DNA from 3 places in the Sodalis praecaptivus genome. Region 3 is predicted to be linked to each of the others. Evidence: predicted binding sites of a transcription regulator. Region 3 holds the regulator's gene; each other region holds the start of a gene.
What was found. Region 3 encodes ArgR, which controls arginine synthesis, uptake and breakdown. Its sites were predicted from a motif close to ANTGAATAAAAATACANT; they were not measured.

Region 1 (4,234 bases), 560 kb from region 3:
TGGAAAGTAACTGCTGGCGATGCTTTTCATTGCCGGCCCGGGACGATTTGGACAGCTTGCGGATGGTTTCAACCTTTTCCAGGATATTTTCTCCCATCGCATCTTTAATCGTGTCGCCCAGAAGCTTCCCGAGCATACTAACGTTGCTTCGCATTGCCGAATATTGTTCGTTCATATGGACCCTGATTGGACTCTTTGAAAATTTATTTCACCGGATGGCGTAAATTGTTTGCCATTATCTAGCCACGTATCGCAAGGTTCGTCAATTGCCAACATTTCACGACAAAAATCCTCACATTCGCGGCAATTCGCGAAATTTAATTACACCTACCAATTATAAGAATATCTTATTCATTCAGGCGGTATTTTCTGCGCAAAGGGTGTTTTCCACGCGCGACGATGCCGGCGTGGAAAGCGTGTTACTCATTCAGTGATGGCAAAAATGCTGAACAATTTGCGTGATCAATTCCCGGGTGGGTTTGATGAATGCTGTGTCGATAAATTCGTCGGGCTGATGCGCCTGATTGATAGAGCCGGGACCGAGCACCAAGGTGGGACATAACGCCTGAATAAACGGGGCCTCGGTGCAATAGTTGACCACCTCGGTCTCTACCCCTAGCAGTTTTTCCACCACGCGCACCAGCGGCGCATCCACCGGGCATTCATAGCCTGGGATGGGCGGATGCAGCGCCGACACCGTAATACGGCCCGGCCAGCGTTCGCTGACGGGCGCCAGCGCCTCGGTCATCAGCGCCTCCAGATCGCCGAGCGTTAGGCCGGGCAGCGGACGAATATCCATATGCAATTCACAGCAGCCGCAGATGCGGTTAGCCGCATCGCCGCCGTGAATATGACCAAAATTCATGGTGGGGTAAGGAATGACAAAGGCCGGATGGTGATAGCGCGTCTGTAGCGAATCACGCAGGAGCTTGAGCTGAGAGATGGCCTCATGCATCACTTCGATGGCGTTGACGCCGCGGGCGGGATCGCTTGAGTGCCCGGATTGCCCCATCACGGTGACCGCGTTGGACAAATGGCCTTTATGGGCGCGTACCGGCGTCAGGGAGGTCGGTTCGCCAATAATGGCGCAATCCGGCCTTAATTGACTGCTGCGGGCGAAATAACTGGCGCCGGCCATGGAGGTTTCTTCATCCGCCGTCGCCAGCACATAGAGCGGTTTTTTCAGCATGGCGGCATCGATATCCCGCAGGCTGTCGAGCACGAAAGCAAAGAAGCCTTTCATATCCGCAGTACCCAGGCCGTAAAGCTTATTGTCGTGCTCGGTCAGGACAAAAGGATCCCGCGTCCAGCGGCCATCGTCGAACGGGACCGTATCGCTGTGGCCCGTTAATAATAATCCCCCCGGCCCGCTGCCTATGCTTGCCAGCATGTTAAACTTGTTGCGTGTCCCCGGCACCGACTGGACTTCAACCTGAAACCCCAAATCGCGGAACCAGCCCGCCAGCAAAGTGATTAATGCCTCATTACTTTGGTCCAGAGCGGCGTCGGTGGCGCTGATGGACGGCGTGGCAATAAGCGCACGGTAGAGCTCAATAAAAGGGGGTATTTTTATCATCGTAGTTGACAGCCTTTGCTTTGGATAGTATCAATATTCATGCAATTATTGTGAATAAAAATACATTAACGTCGAGCGTGATGTAAACGGGTTCCTACCAGACTACTACGCTTGACCTCGCGGGTGAACAGCGGATTGGCGCTGAATCGCCCAACTCCCGTTTCGATAAGGTTAAGAAGGCAAACAAATTCCATGCTGAATACGCTGATTGTCGGCGCCAGCGGTTACACGGGCGCCGAGCTCGCGCTCTACCTGGCCCGCCACCCGCAGATGAATCTTGCCGCGCTGACGGTTTCCGCGCAGAGCGCCGACGCCGGCAAATTGCTCTCCGAGCTGCATCCGCAGTTAAAAGGCATAGTTGATCTGCCGCTGCAGCCGATGGACGATGTCAGCGCATGGGCGAAGCGCGCCGATGTGGTGTTTCTCGCCACCGCCCATGAAGTAAGCCATACGATGGCACCGCAGTTTCTGGCGGCCGGCTGCGTGGTGATTGATCTTTCCGGCGCCTACCGCGTCAATCAGGCAGACTTTTACCCGCAATATTACGGGTTCGAGCACCAGCACGCTGACTGGCTAGACCGGGCCGTATACGGCCTGGCGGAGTGGCAGGAAGAGGCGATTAAAACCGCCCAGCTGATAGCGGTGCCCGGCTGTTATCCCACCGCCTCGCAGCTGGCGCTTAAACCGCTGGTCGCAGGGGGGTTGCTTAACGGCGAACAATGGCCGGTGATAAATGCGGTCAGCGGCGTCAGCGGCGCCGGCCGCAAGGCAACGCTCGGCAATAGCTTCTGCGAAGTCAGTCTGCAGCCTTACGGTATCTTCACCCATCGCCACCAGCCGGAAATCGCCCGCCATTTGGGTATCCCGGTGATTTTCACGCCGCATTTGGGCAATTTCGCCCGCGGCATCCTGGCGACCATTACCTGTCGGCTGCGGCCCGGCGTGACCCAGGCGGCGGTCGCGGCCAGTTTCCATCAGGCCTATGACGACAAGCCGCTGGTGCGGCTTTACGATCAGGGCGTGCCGGCGCTCAAAGCGGTAGTGGGCACGCCGTTTTGCGATATTGGTTTTAAAATGCAGGGCGAACATCTGATTGTGGTGGCCGCCGAGGATAATCTGCTCAAGGGAGCGGCGGCGCAGGCGGTGCAGTGCGCCAATATCCGTTTTGGTTATGCGCAGACGCAGGCGCTTTGGTAAGGGCAAGTGAGGCCAACAACATAATGAATCCATTGATTATCAAACTGGGCGGCGTATTGCTGGACAGCGACGAGGCGCTGGAGCGTTTATTTACCGCGCTCGATAGTTACCGCGCCGAGCACCAGCGCCCCTTGCTTATCGTCCACGGCGGGGGTTGCCTGGTGGACGAGTTGATGCATAAACTTTCCCTACCGGTGGTAAAGAAAAACGGTCTGCGGGTGACGCCTGCGGATCAGATTGCGATTATTACCGGCGCGCTGGCCGGCACCGCGAATAAGACGTTGTTGGCGTGGGCGAAGAAACACGCCATTAATGGGGTAGGGCTGTGCCTAGGGGACGGCGACAGCGTAAGCGTGACGCCGCTTGACCCGGCGCTGGGCCATGTCGGCCATGCGCATCCCGGTTCACCGGCGCTGCTGACCACGCTCTTGGACGCGGGCTATCTGCCCGTCATCAGTTCTATCGGGATCACCGCCGATGGCGAATTGATGAACGTTAACGCCGATCAGGCGGCGACCGCGTTGGCCGCCACCCTGGGCGCGGATCTGATCCTGCTGTCCGACGTCAGCGGGATCCTCGACGGCAAAGGCCAGCGCATTGCGGAAATGACGGCGCAGAAAGCCGAACAGCTGATCGAACAGGGGATCATCACCGACGGTATGATAGTGAAGGTCAATGCCGCGCTCGATGCGGCACGTACGCTGGGCAGGCCGGTGGATATCGCCAGCTGGCGTCACGCCGAGCAGCTGCCGGCGTTGTTCAACGGCGTTGCCATCGGCACCCGCATATTGGCCTGATTCTCGGCGCCGCCGGCCGCTTCGGTCGCCGGCCGGTTTGATATTACCCTCTTACGGCGCGGCATGAGGCCGCGCCCTCACATTGCCCGCGCGCGACGGCGCGGGTCAGCATGGTTTTCAGGAGAGCAGGTTATGGCACTTTGGGGCGGACGGTTCAGTCAGGCGGCGGATCAACGTTTTAAATCTTTTAACGACTCGCTGCGGTTCGATTATCGCCTGGCCGAGCAGGATATTGTTGGCTCCGTGGCCTGGTCCCGCGCGCTGGTCACCGTTGGGGTATTGAGCGAAACGGAACAACAGCAGCTGGAAGACGCCCTGAACGTCACCCTGGAAGAAGTGCGCGCCGCGCCGCAGGCCATCCTCGCCAGCGATGCGGAAGATATTCACAGCTGGGTGGAGCAGCGCTTGATTGAGAAGGTGGGCGACTTGGGCAAGAAGCTGCATACCGGGCGCAGCCGCAACGACCAGGTGGCGACGGATCTGAAGCTGTGGTGCAAAGCGCAAGTCGCCGAGCTGCTTGGCGCAATTCGCCAATTGCAGCAGGCGCTGGTGCTCACCGCCGAGGCCAATCAGGACGTCGTGATGCCCGGCTATACCCATTTGCAGCGCGCGCAACCGGTCACCTTCGCCCATTGGTGTCTGGCCTACGGCGAGATGCTGTCCC
Region 2 (4,234 bases), 1.7 Mb from region 3:
CCGGCGACGCCAAGGATGCGCTGGCGCTGCTTAACGCCGGCACCGCGGCGGATGTCGTCTACACGCCGCTGCGTGAGACGGCGGATTATCAGCGTATGCTGGACGACTGCGTCGAGGGCTATCGGGACTATTTGGCGCGGGTGCGCAATCATGAGGCGCCGGCCGCGATTCTGGACGCCTTTAACCGTTTCCGCCTGCTGTGCGCGCTGCGGGAAGGGCCTTTTGGCGTCGCCGGTCTGAACGACCGTATTGAGCTGGCCTTGAGCCGGGCGGGGCTGCTTGCCCTCGGCAATGCCGGGCGCAGCTACGCGGGGCGGCCGGTGATGATCGTACGCAATGCGCCGTCGCTGGGGCTGTATAACGGCGATATTGGGATCTTGCTCTGGGATGGCGAACAGACGTTGCGCGTGCATTTCTCCCTGCCGGACGGCGGTGTCAAAGCGGTGCCGCTAAGCCGACTGCCGGAGCATGAGACGGCATTCGCGATGACCGTGCATAAATCCCAGGGGTCGGAATTCCACCATACCGCGCTGGCGTTACCCAATCAGATCTTGCCGGTGTTAACGCGAGAATTGCTGTATACCGCGGTCACGCGCGCGCGTGCGCGGTTGTCCCTGTACGCGACCGACGAGGTATTGCAACACGCCATGGCAACCAAAACCCAGCGGCGCAGCGGCCTAATCGAGCGGCTGGCTGCGGGCCAGGCGGTACCGCCGCAGCCAGCCGATGACCGCTGACGCGCGCGGCGATGTTTTTCGCCTGGCCCGCCGGTCCCACGGTATCAGGCTCAACGGCCGTCCCGCGTGCTGGCCGTTAGGATTGCCTCACCGCACCGTGGCCGTCCTGTCACTTCGCCGTTTCGATCGCTTTATCGTTTAACGGCCGTCCCGCGTCTCAAGGTCGGCCACCAGAATTTTAGATCGGCGCTGGTAGTTATACAGCGCTTTTTTTTGGTTCGGCAGTATATCCACTTCCGCCGGGGTGAAGCCGCGCTCTTGAAACCAGTGAATGCTGCGGGTAGTGAGTACAAACAGTTTCTTCAGCCCCATTCGACGCGCCTGTTGCGCGATGCGCGTCAACAGCATCTCGCCGCGTGACGAACTGCGATAATCGGGATGCACCGCCACGCAGGCCATTTCCCCTATCTGCTCATCGGGAAAGGGATAAAGCGCCGCGCAGGCGATGGTCATGTTGTCCCGTTCGATTATGGTAAATTTGTCGATTTCCATCTCCAACTGCTCGCGAGAGCGGCGCACCAAAATCCCCTGCTGCTCCAGCGGACGAATGAGCGCCAGAATGCCGCCGATATCGTTGATGGTGGCCCGCCGCACCTGCTCGGCGCTTTCCATCACAATCTGCGTGCCGATGCCGTCGCGGGAAAAAAGCTCTTGCACCAGCGCGCCATCTTCTTGATAACTAATAAGATGGCAGCGCCGCACGCCACTGCGGCAGGCTTTTACCGCACCCCGCAGAAAGCGCACGGTGCCGGAATGGTAATCGCCGCGCGCTTCCAACTGTTCGATGCGCCGCTGGGCGTCGTTGGGGAACAGTTCGGAAATAATATCGTCGTCTTCGCCAATCACGCCCTGCGACGAGCAAAAGCCGATAATCTTTTCTGCTTTCAGCTTGATAGCCAGCTGCGTCGCCACCTCTTCGGAGGTGAGATTAAAACTTTCGCCGGTGACCGAAACCGCCACCGGGCCGAGAAGGACGATGGCACCGCCGTCCAACTGGCGGTGAATCGCCTCATCATCGATACGGCGGATGCGGCCGCTGTGGCAATAGTCCACGCCATCATCCACGCCCAAGGGCTGGGCAATAATAAAATTGCCGCTCACCACATTGATGTGCGCGCCCTGCAGCGGCGTATTATTCAAGCTCATCGACAGTCGGGCGGTGATATCCAGCTGTAGCTGGCCGGCGGCCTGCTTCACCCGTTCGAGGGTGGGGGCGTCGGTGACGCGGGTATGTTTGTGGTAAATCGGCTCAAGATGATGTACCGCCAGATTGGCGTCGATTTGCGGCCGGGCGCCGTACACCAGCACCAGGCGGATACCCAGGCTGTGCAACAGGCCGATGTCATTAACAATACTGGCGAAATTTTCATGCTCGATGGCTTCGCCGCCCAGCATAACGACAAAGGTTTTGCCACGGTGTGCATTGATATAAGGAACCGTATGGCGAAAACCCTGAACCAATTCTGTACTGCGTTCCTTCACGGCCTACCCTCTGTGAATGATTATTCTGATTTTGTGTATTTTTATTCTTTTAACCCCCGCTTGGCAAGTCCCGATTTACAGTAGCCCACTTTGTAAAGATGCGCAAAGTCCGCTCCGCACCGCCCATGTCTGGCCTTTTCGGGATGACAGCGGCCGGCGGTTTGGTTAAAGTTTCCGCCGTTAACGATAAACGATTGGTTTTTCAGATAATGCACATGTTATTACCGGGGCGTTATGCCTGATTCAGAACACAACCGCGCGCGCCGACATTTGTTGCAGGGCGTGGCCGCCACCTGGTTGCTAAGCGTCAGCCGGGTTGGCTTCGCCGCCACCCCAACCATTGTGGCGGTGCGCATTTGGCCCGCCTCTAGCTATACCCGCGTGACGCTGGAATCGAACGTCACCTTGAAATACCGCACCTTCACCTTGAGCGGCCCGGAGAGGCTGGTGCTGGATATCGAAGGGCTGCGGCTCAATTCGATGCTCAGCCAGCTCAGCGGCAAGGTGCGGCCGGAAGACCCCTATATTAGCCAGGTGCGGGTCGGCCAGTTCGATGGCCAAACCGTGCGGCTGGTGCTGGAGCTGAAACAGAAAGTGGCGCCGCGTTTTCTGACGCTGGCGCCGGCCCACGGCTTCCGCCACCGGCTGGTGCTGGATCTTTACCCGCACCAGGGCAGCCGTTCCGCGGTGCAGGACGACCCGCTACTGGCGCTGCTGGAAGATTATAACAAGGGCGATCTGGCGCGCACCCTGCCGCCGGAATCCCAGGCGCCGCAGGCCGGGAAGGCCGGGCGCGATCGACCGGTGGTGGTGATGCTCGATCCGGGCCACGGCGGCGAAGATCCCGGCGCTATCGGCAAATATAAAACCCGTGAAAAGGATATTGTTCTACAGATAGCCCGCCGCCTGAGCGCGCTGATTAAACGCGAGCCGAATATGCAGGTCTACATGACCCGTAATGAGGATGTGTTTATCCCGCTGAAGGTGCGGGTAGCCAAGGCGCGTAAGCAGCGGGCGGATTTGTTCGTTTCAATACACGCCGATGCATTTACCCGCCGCACCGCCCACGGCGCCTCGGTATTCGCGTTATCCACTAAAGGGGCCACCAGCGCCGCGGCCCGCTATCTGGCCCAAACGCAAAACGCCGCCGATGAGATAGGCGGCGTGAGCAAAAGCGGCGATCGCTATTTGGATCATACGATTTTCGATTTGATGCAGACCGCTACCATCAACGACAGCCTAAAATTCGGTAAACATGTGTTAAATCATGTGGGCAAGATCACCCAATTGCATAAAAAGAGCGTCGATCAGGCGGGTTTTGCGGTTTTGAAAGCGCCGGATATTCCCTCGATTCTGGTGGAGACGGCATTCATCAGCAATATTCAAGAAGAACGGCGGCTGCGTACCGCCCGGTATCAGCAACAGATGGCGGAAGCGATTTTGGCGGGTATCAAAGCCTATTTTGCCGCCGGAGGCGTACTGGCGCGGCGCTAAAACGCCGCGCTTGGAAATGGCTGCCTGATGTGGCTGCTTCTCACCTCCGCGCTCCAGGCCGGCCTGCGCGAGCGCCGGAGCCGGGTTTGGCCCATGTGTTGCGAACTCCGACGATAACGGAGCCGCGCGGGCACCCTATCAAGGCAGATCCGGCGTCAGGTCCATTTTGCTCCATTTCTGCGACAGCTGGCGGATCACGCCATCGTGCGCGGCGGCGGTGATAGCCGCGTCAAAGGTGGCTTTCAGACGGGTATCCCCTTTGCGCATGCCCATTGCGACATCGGTGGCGAGCATCGCGCCTTTGAGATCCGGTCCGGCATTAATAAGCGTGTCGTTGCCGGGTTTCGCCATCACCGACCGGGCATACACTCCGCTATCAAAACCGGCGTCGATACGGCCTGCCTTGAGATCCAGATCCCGCTCCGCCGAACTGCGATAGGTGCGTACCGTGACGTCATCGCCGAAGTAAGTTTTCATCAGTTGCTCGTGGCTGGTGGATTGCACTACCCCGACCGTTTTGC
Region 3 (4,234 bases):
ATCGCGCTCCGCATCGGAAAGTTGCCGATGAATTTCGTTCCAGGTTGCCGACGTCTCCTGTGGGGAGAGTTGGTACTCCGCCGGGTTGGTCCTTAAAGAAAGCGTCTTTTTTACCATGTCCGGCAAACTGTGCCAGGCATACTCTACCGCTTTGCCGCGCGCACCCTCGCGCCGCCTTTTTTGCCAGCCCTCCTCCCTGGCTCGCCGATTCAGTCCCTGTCGTGTTTTGGGTAGTCCACCTACCCCAATCAATTCGTGCGTTGCAATCCATTCTTTTTTTATTTCCATCTTTAATCCCCCTCCTTGTCATGGTGACAGCCTGGCGCTATCGCCATCGCACGGTTTGGGCAGGTACTGTGGAATTTACGGCACCTGATTCCCGTTCCGCTATTACGACAACATTTAATGTATAACATTAAAGACTTGTCGTAACGCTAATTACAACACAAAAAAAGCGCATTGGATCAAAGGTGGCATTAAAAAATGAGATCAATGCCAGCTATTAGAATAAAAAACACAAAATTAATAAAAATTGTTCATTATCAATTGAATAGAATTCTTATAACATTATCTATGTTATTACTGTAATGCAATAAACTATCTCTTAAGAAATAAGTTTTAGGTGAAAACGAATGGCCGAGAAAAGGGAAAAGAAAATGGCGCTGCCGCTAAATTTTCGACACGGAAACCGGGCCAGAAATAGTATTTGGCATAAGGAAAAGTTTATCGTTATACCCTGCTGAGGCGATGAAATGTTTAGCGTAGATTTAATCCCTCCGCCGACGCCATAACAGAAGTCGCGACCATCCCGCATGGCGTCAGGCGTCCCTTTTCGCCGGCGCAGGGCAACGCCACACGCACCGGTTCATCAGCAATAGCCACCTCGCCGGCGCAGGGCAGCGTCACACGCACCGGTTCACCAGCAGTAGCCACCTCGCCGGCGCCAGGCAGCGCCACACGCACCGGACCGCCAACAGTTCCCGCCCCACCGGCGCCGGCCCTGCCTGACACCTAAGCGCGCCGGGCCAGCCTACGCCCCGGCGCGTCAATGCCCCTAGCCCGGGCGAAACGCCCGACAAAACAATGCCGGCGTCGCCGGCAAATAACAGACCGCACCCGGCGGCTGTGATTATAAAGGGCAGCGCCGACGCAAGGATCGTAGCGCCTTATCCTCACGGCGGCGGCGGGCTACTGCTGCAGGAACTGGTCGCCGAGCGCAATATCCTGATTGAGCGCCGCGCGCATATCCTGTAGCGCCTGCTGCTCGAAGTCGCTGAGGATACCCAGCGGCCGCCGCGCGCTAACGCCCTGCGGCCCCAGCAGCAGCGGTTGGGCAAAAAAGCGGGAAAACGCCGACTCGCTTTCGACATAGGCGCATTCGATAATTCCCTGCTGCCCCTGCAGCGCCCGCACCAGCGACAGCGTAAAGCGGGCCGCGGCATACCCCATGGCAAGCGTGGCCGATCCGGCGCCGGCTTTGGCCTCCACCACCTCGGTGCCGGCGTTGCGGATGCGCCGCGTCAGGAGATTCACTTCTTCATCGCTGAAAGTGATCCCCGGCACCTGCGATAACAAAGGCAGGATGGTGACGCCGGAGTGGCCGCCTACCACCGGCACCTCTATTTGATCCGGCCGCAGCCCTTTCATGGCCGCCACGTAACTGTTGGCGCGGATAACGTCCAGAGTGGTGATACCAAAAAGCTTTTGCGGCTGATAGACCCCGGCCTGCGCCAGCACGCCGGCGGCGATGGCAACCAGGGTATTCACCGGATTGGTGACAATGCCGATCAGCGCCTCGGGCGCACAGACCGCCACCTGACCCACCAGCTGCCGCACGATGCCGGCATTAACATTAAACAGATCCGCACGATCCATACCGGGCTTACGGGCAACGCCCGCCACAATCAGCACGATATCGGCGCCAAGCAACGCCGGGGACGCGTCTGGACCGCAAAAACCACGCACCTTCACCGGCGAGGGAATGTGGCTGAGGTCCACGGCAATCCCCGCCGTTACCGGCGCAATGTCATACAGCGAGAGTTCCCCATCCTGGGGTAAACGGGTTGTTAGCAGCAGCGCCAGCGCCTGGCCGATGCCGCCTGCCGCGCCGAGCAGTGCGACTTTCATTGTAATCTCCTTATATCCCTACGAAGAATGGCATCTCATACTCTACTGAAAAGCATAAAGGCATCGCCTAATAAAGACAATTGATGAACATCAGGATTGCGACAGCGCATGGAGAAGCAGGCCATCTGTAGGCGGGTTGCAAGTTGGGGGCTTTTCACCCACCATGGACAGCGAAAGCTGTCTCCGGCAGCAATTTCATTGCATAAAAATTCATAAATATGCATAATAATCCATTAAATAATCGGCTTACTCTGCGGTAAAACATGCGAAATCAATCGAAACAGGAAGAACTGGTCAAGGCGTTCAAGGCGCTGCTGAAAGAGGAAAAATTCAGCTCTCAGGGCGAGATTGTGCTTGCGCTGCAGGAGGCGGGCTTTGAGAACATTAATCAATCCAAGGTCTCGCGTATGCTGACTAAATTCGGCGCCGTACGCACCCGTAACGCCAAGATGGAAATGGTATATTGCCTGCAGGCGGAGCTGGGCGTTCCCACCGCCAGCAGCCCGCTGAAAAATCTGGTGCTGGATGTGGATCATAATGACGCGCTGGTTGTCATCCATACGAGCCCCGGCGCGGCACAGCTCATTGCCCGAATGCTGGATTCGCTGGGGAAATCAGAAGGGATCCTCGGCACTATTGCTGGCGATGATACGGTCTTTACCACCCCCGCGCCTGGCTTTTCGGTCAAACGACTGTATGAATTTATTCTGGTCCACTTCAACCAAGAGCTCTGACGCTACCGCCGCTCGCGTTCGCAGCCGCCAGGGCCGACGGCGCACCGGATGCGCCATGCCGACGGCGTTACCGTAGAGCTGCCGCCGGCACCTGCTGGCCTAAGCTTGCCGCTCGGGCGCCTCGCCACGGCGTTAAACCCGGCATGCCGCAGGCTGGAAATGATCCCGTTTTCGACGTTTAACGTTCCTTTCGCCAGCGCCGGCTCCCGCCGGCGGTCGTGTACAGGCCCAGAAGCTACCGCGCTCCATCGGCACGCGATTTAGGCAGATGCGCGACGCGCATCCGACTGTTTCCCGGTAAAGACACAGCGCCCGCGCGCCCTAATCCGCCATCGTGCACAAAGCCGGATCCGATGCGTTAAACGGCGGTTTTTAACATTGTCTTACGTAGGGTAGGTTTTTTCACCTTGATAAATAGCGTGACATCGGATGTTACATGTCAGAAATAAGGGACTTTATCTGTAGGCCAGTGGGAAATGCTAGCTCAGACCGCACTTTTAGCCACATCAACTTATGCGCATGATTTTACATGACTTTAACAAAATACGCTCAATTTTTGCGCATATGTAATAACTTTTGCTTCTAACCTGGATGATTGCAAGCTTAAAGTTTCATAAATAATTATGATCAAACTATTAGTACCCGTCGTTACTAGTGTATACTTAGCTTCGTGATAAGCATCACAGTCCGAGAAAGATGCGCGTTATATGAGGAATAAAATGATGAAAACCAGAACGGCGTTACCATTAATGGCGGTGCTTTCCGCATTGTCTTTCGGCGCGTTCGCCGCGGATTCCATCTCGCTGCAGCAGGCTCAAGATTTGCAGCCCATGGGCAGCGTTAGCGTCAGCGGTATCGACGGTGCGCCAAGCGACATCCATCAGGCGCTGAATCAGGCGGCCGACGCGAAGGGCGCACGCGCCTACCACGTAACCGAAGCCTATGAACACGGCAACTGGCACGCCACCGCCCAGCTTTACAAATAATCTGTTCGCCAGAACCGGGACGGCTGCCCGCGGCAGCGCCTGGCGGATCAGCGCCACCCGGCGGGCATGCTTTTTGGCAGCACTATGCAATGTGTCATGTTGTGAAACACGCTCTGTAACCCACATCATTTCGCGGCGACCCTCAGTTAATCCTGTGTCCGGAATTAACCCATCGCGATTTGATGATTCCCTCATCGTCTAGCAGACGATTTTCCCCCGCTCGCGGGGTTTTTTTTTGCCCTGGGCTAACGCCCCTCAGCCCTGGCGCGTGGCTCGTTGCGCCAACTGATCCAGCAGCTTGGCATGAATGCCGCCAAAACCGCCGTTGCTCATCACCAGGATGTAATCTCCCGGTTGCGCGGTTTTCACGATCATTTCCACCAGCGT

Region 1: argC (N-acetyl-gamma-glutamyl-phosphate reductase) is a predicted target of ArgR. The motif match lies at 1,626-1,643, and genes of this name have one in related genera.
Region 2: argA (amino-acid N-acetyltransferase) is a predicted target of ArgR. The motif match lies at 2,252-2,269, and genes of this name have one in related genera.

What each region holds. Positions count from the first base shown of each region.
Region 1 is NZ_CP006569.1:4,544,244-4,548,477, reverse strand. It holds gene ppc (phosphoenolpyruvate carboxylase) at 1-175, opposite strand, end outside; gene argE (acetylornithine deacetylase) at 428-1,576, opposite strand; gene argC (N-acetyl-gamma-glutamyl-phosphate reductase) at 1,769-2,773, shown strand; gene argB (acetylglutamate kinase) at 2,794-3,570, shown strand; gene argH (argininosuccinate lyase) at 3,703-4,234, shown strand, end outside.
Region 2 is NZ_CP006569.1:960,381-964,614, forward strand. It holds gene recD (exodeoxyribonuclease V subunit alpha) at 1-737, shown strand, start outside; gene argA (amino-acid N-acetyltransferase) at 876-2,219, opposite strand; gene amiC (N-acetylmuramoyl-L-alanine amidase AmiC) at 2,454-3,713, shown strand; gene SANT_RS04360 (transporter substrate-binding domain-containing protein) at 3,852-4,234, opposite strand, start outside.
Region 3 is NZ_CP006569.1:3,980,079-3,984,312, forward strand. It holds gene SANT_RS17735 (DNA-binding protein) at 1-282, opposite strand, end outside; gene mdh (malate dehydrogenase) at 1,189-2,127, opposite strand; gene argR (transcriptional regulator ArgR) at 2,391-2,861, shown strand; gene yhcN (peroxide/acid stress response protein YhcN) at 3,584-3,847, shown strand; gene mpl (UDP-N-acetylmuramate:L-alanyl-gamma-D-glutamyl-meso-diaminopimelate ligase) at 4,103-4,234, opposite strand, start outside.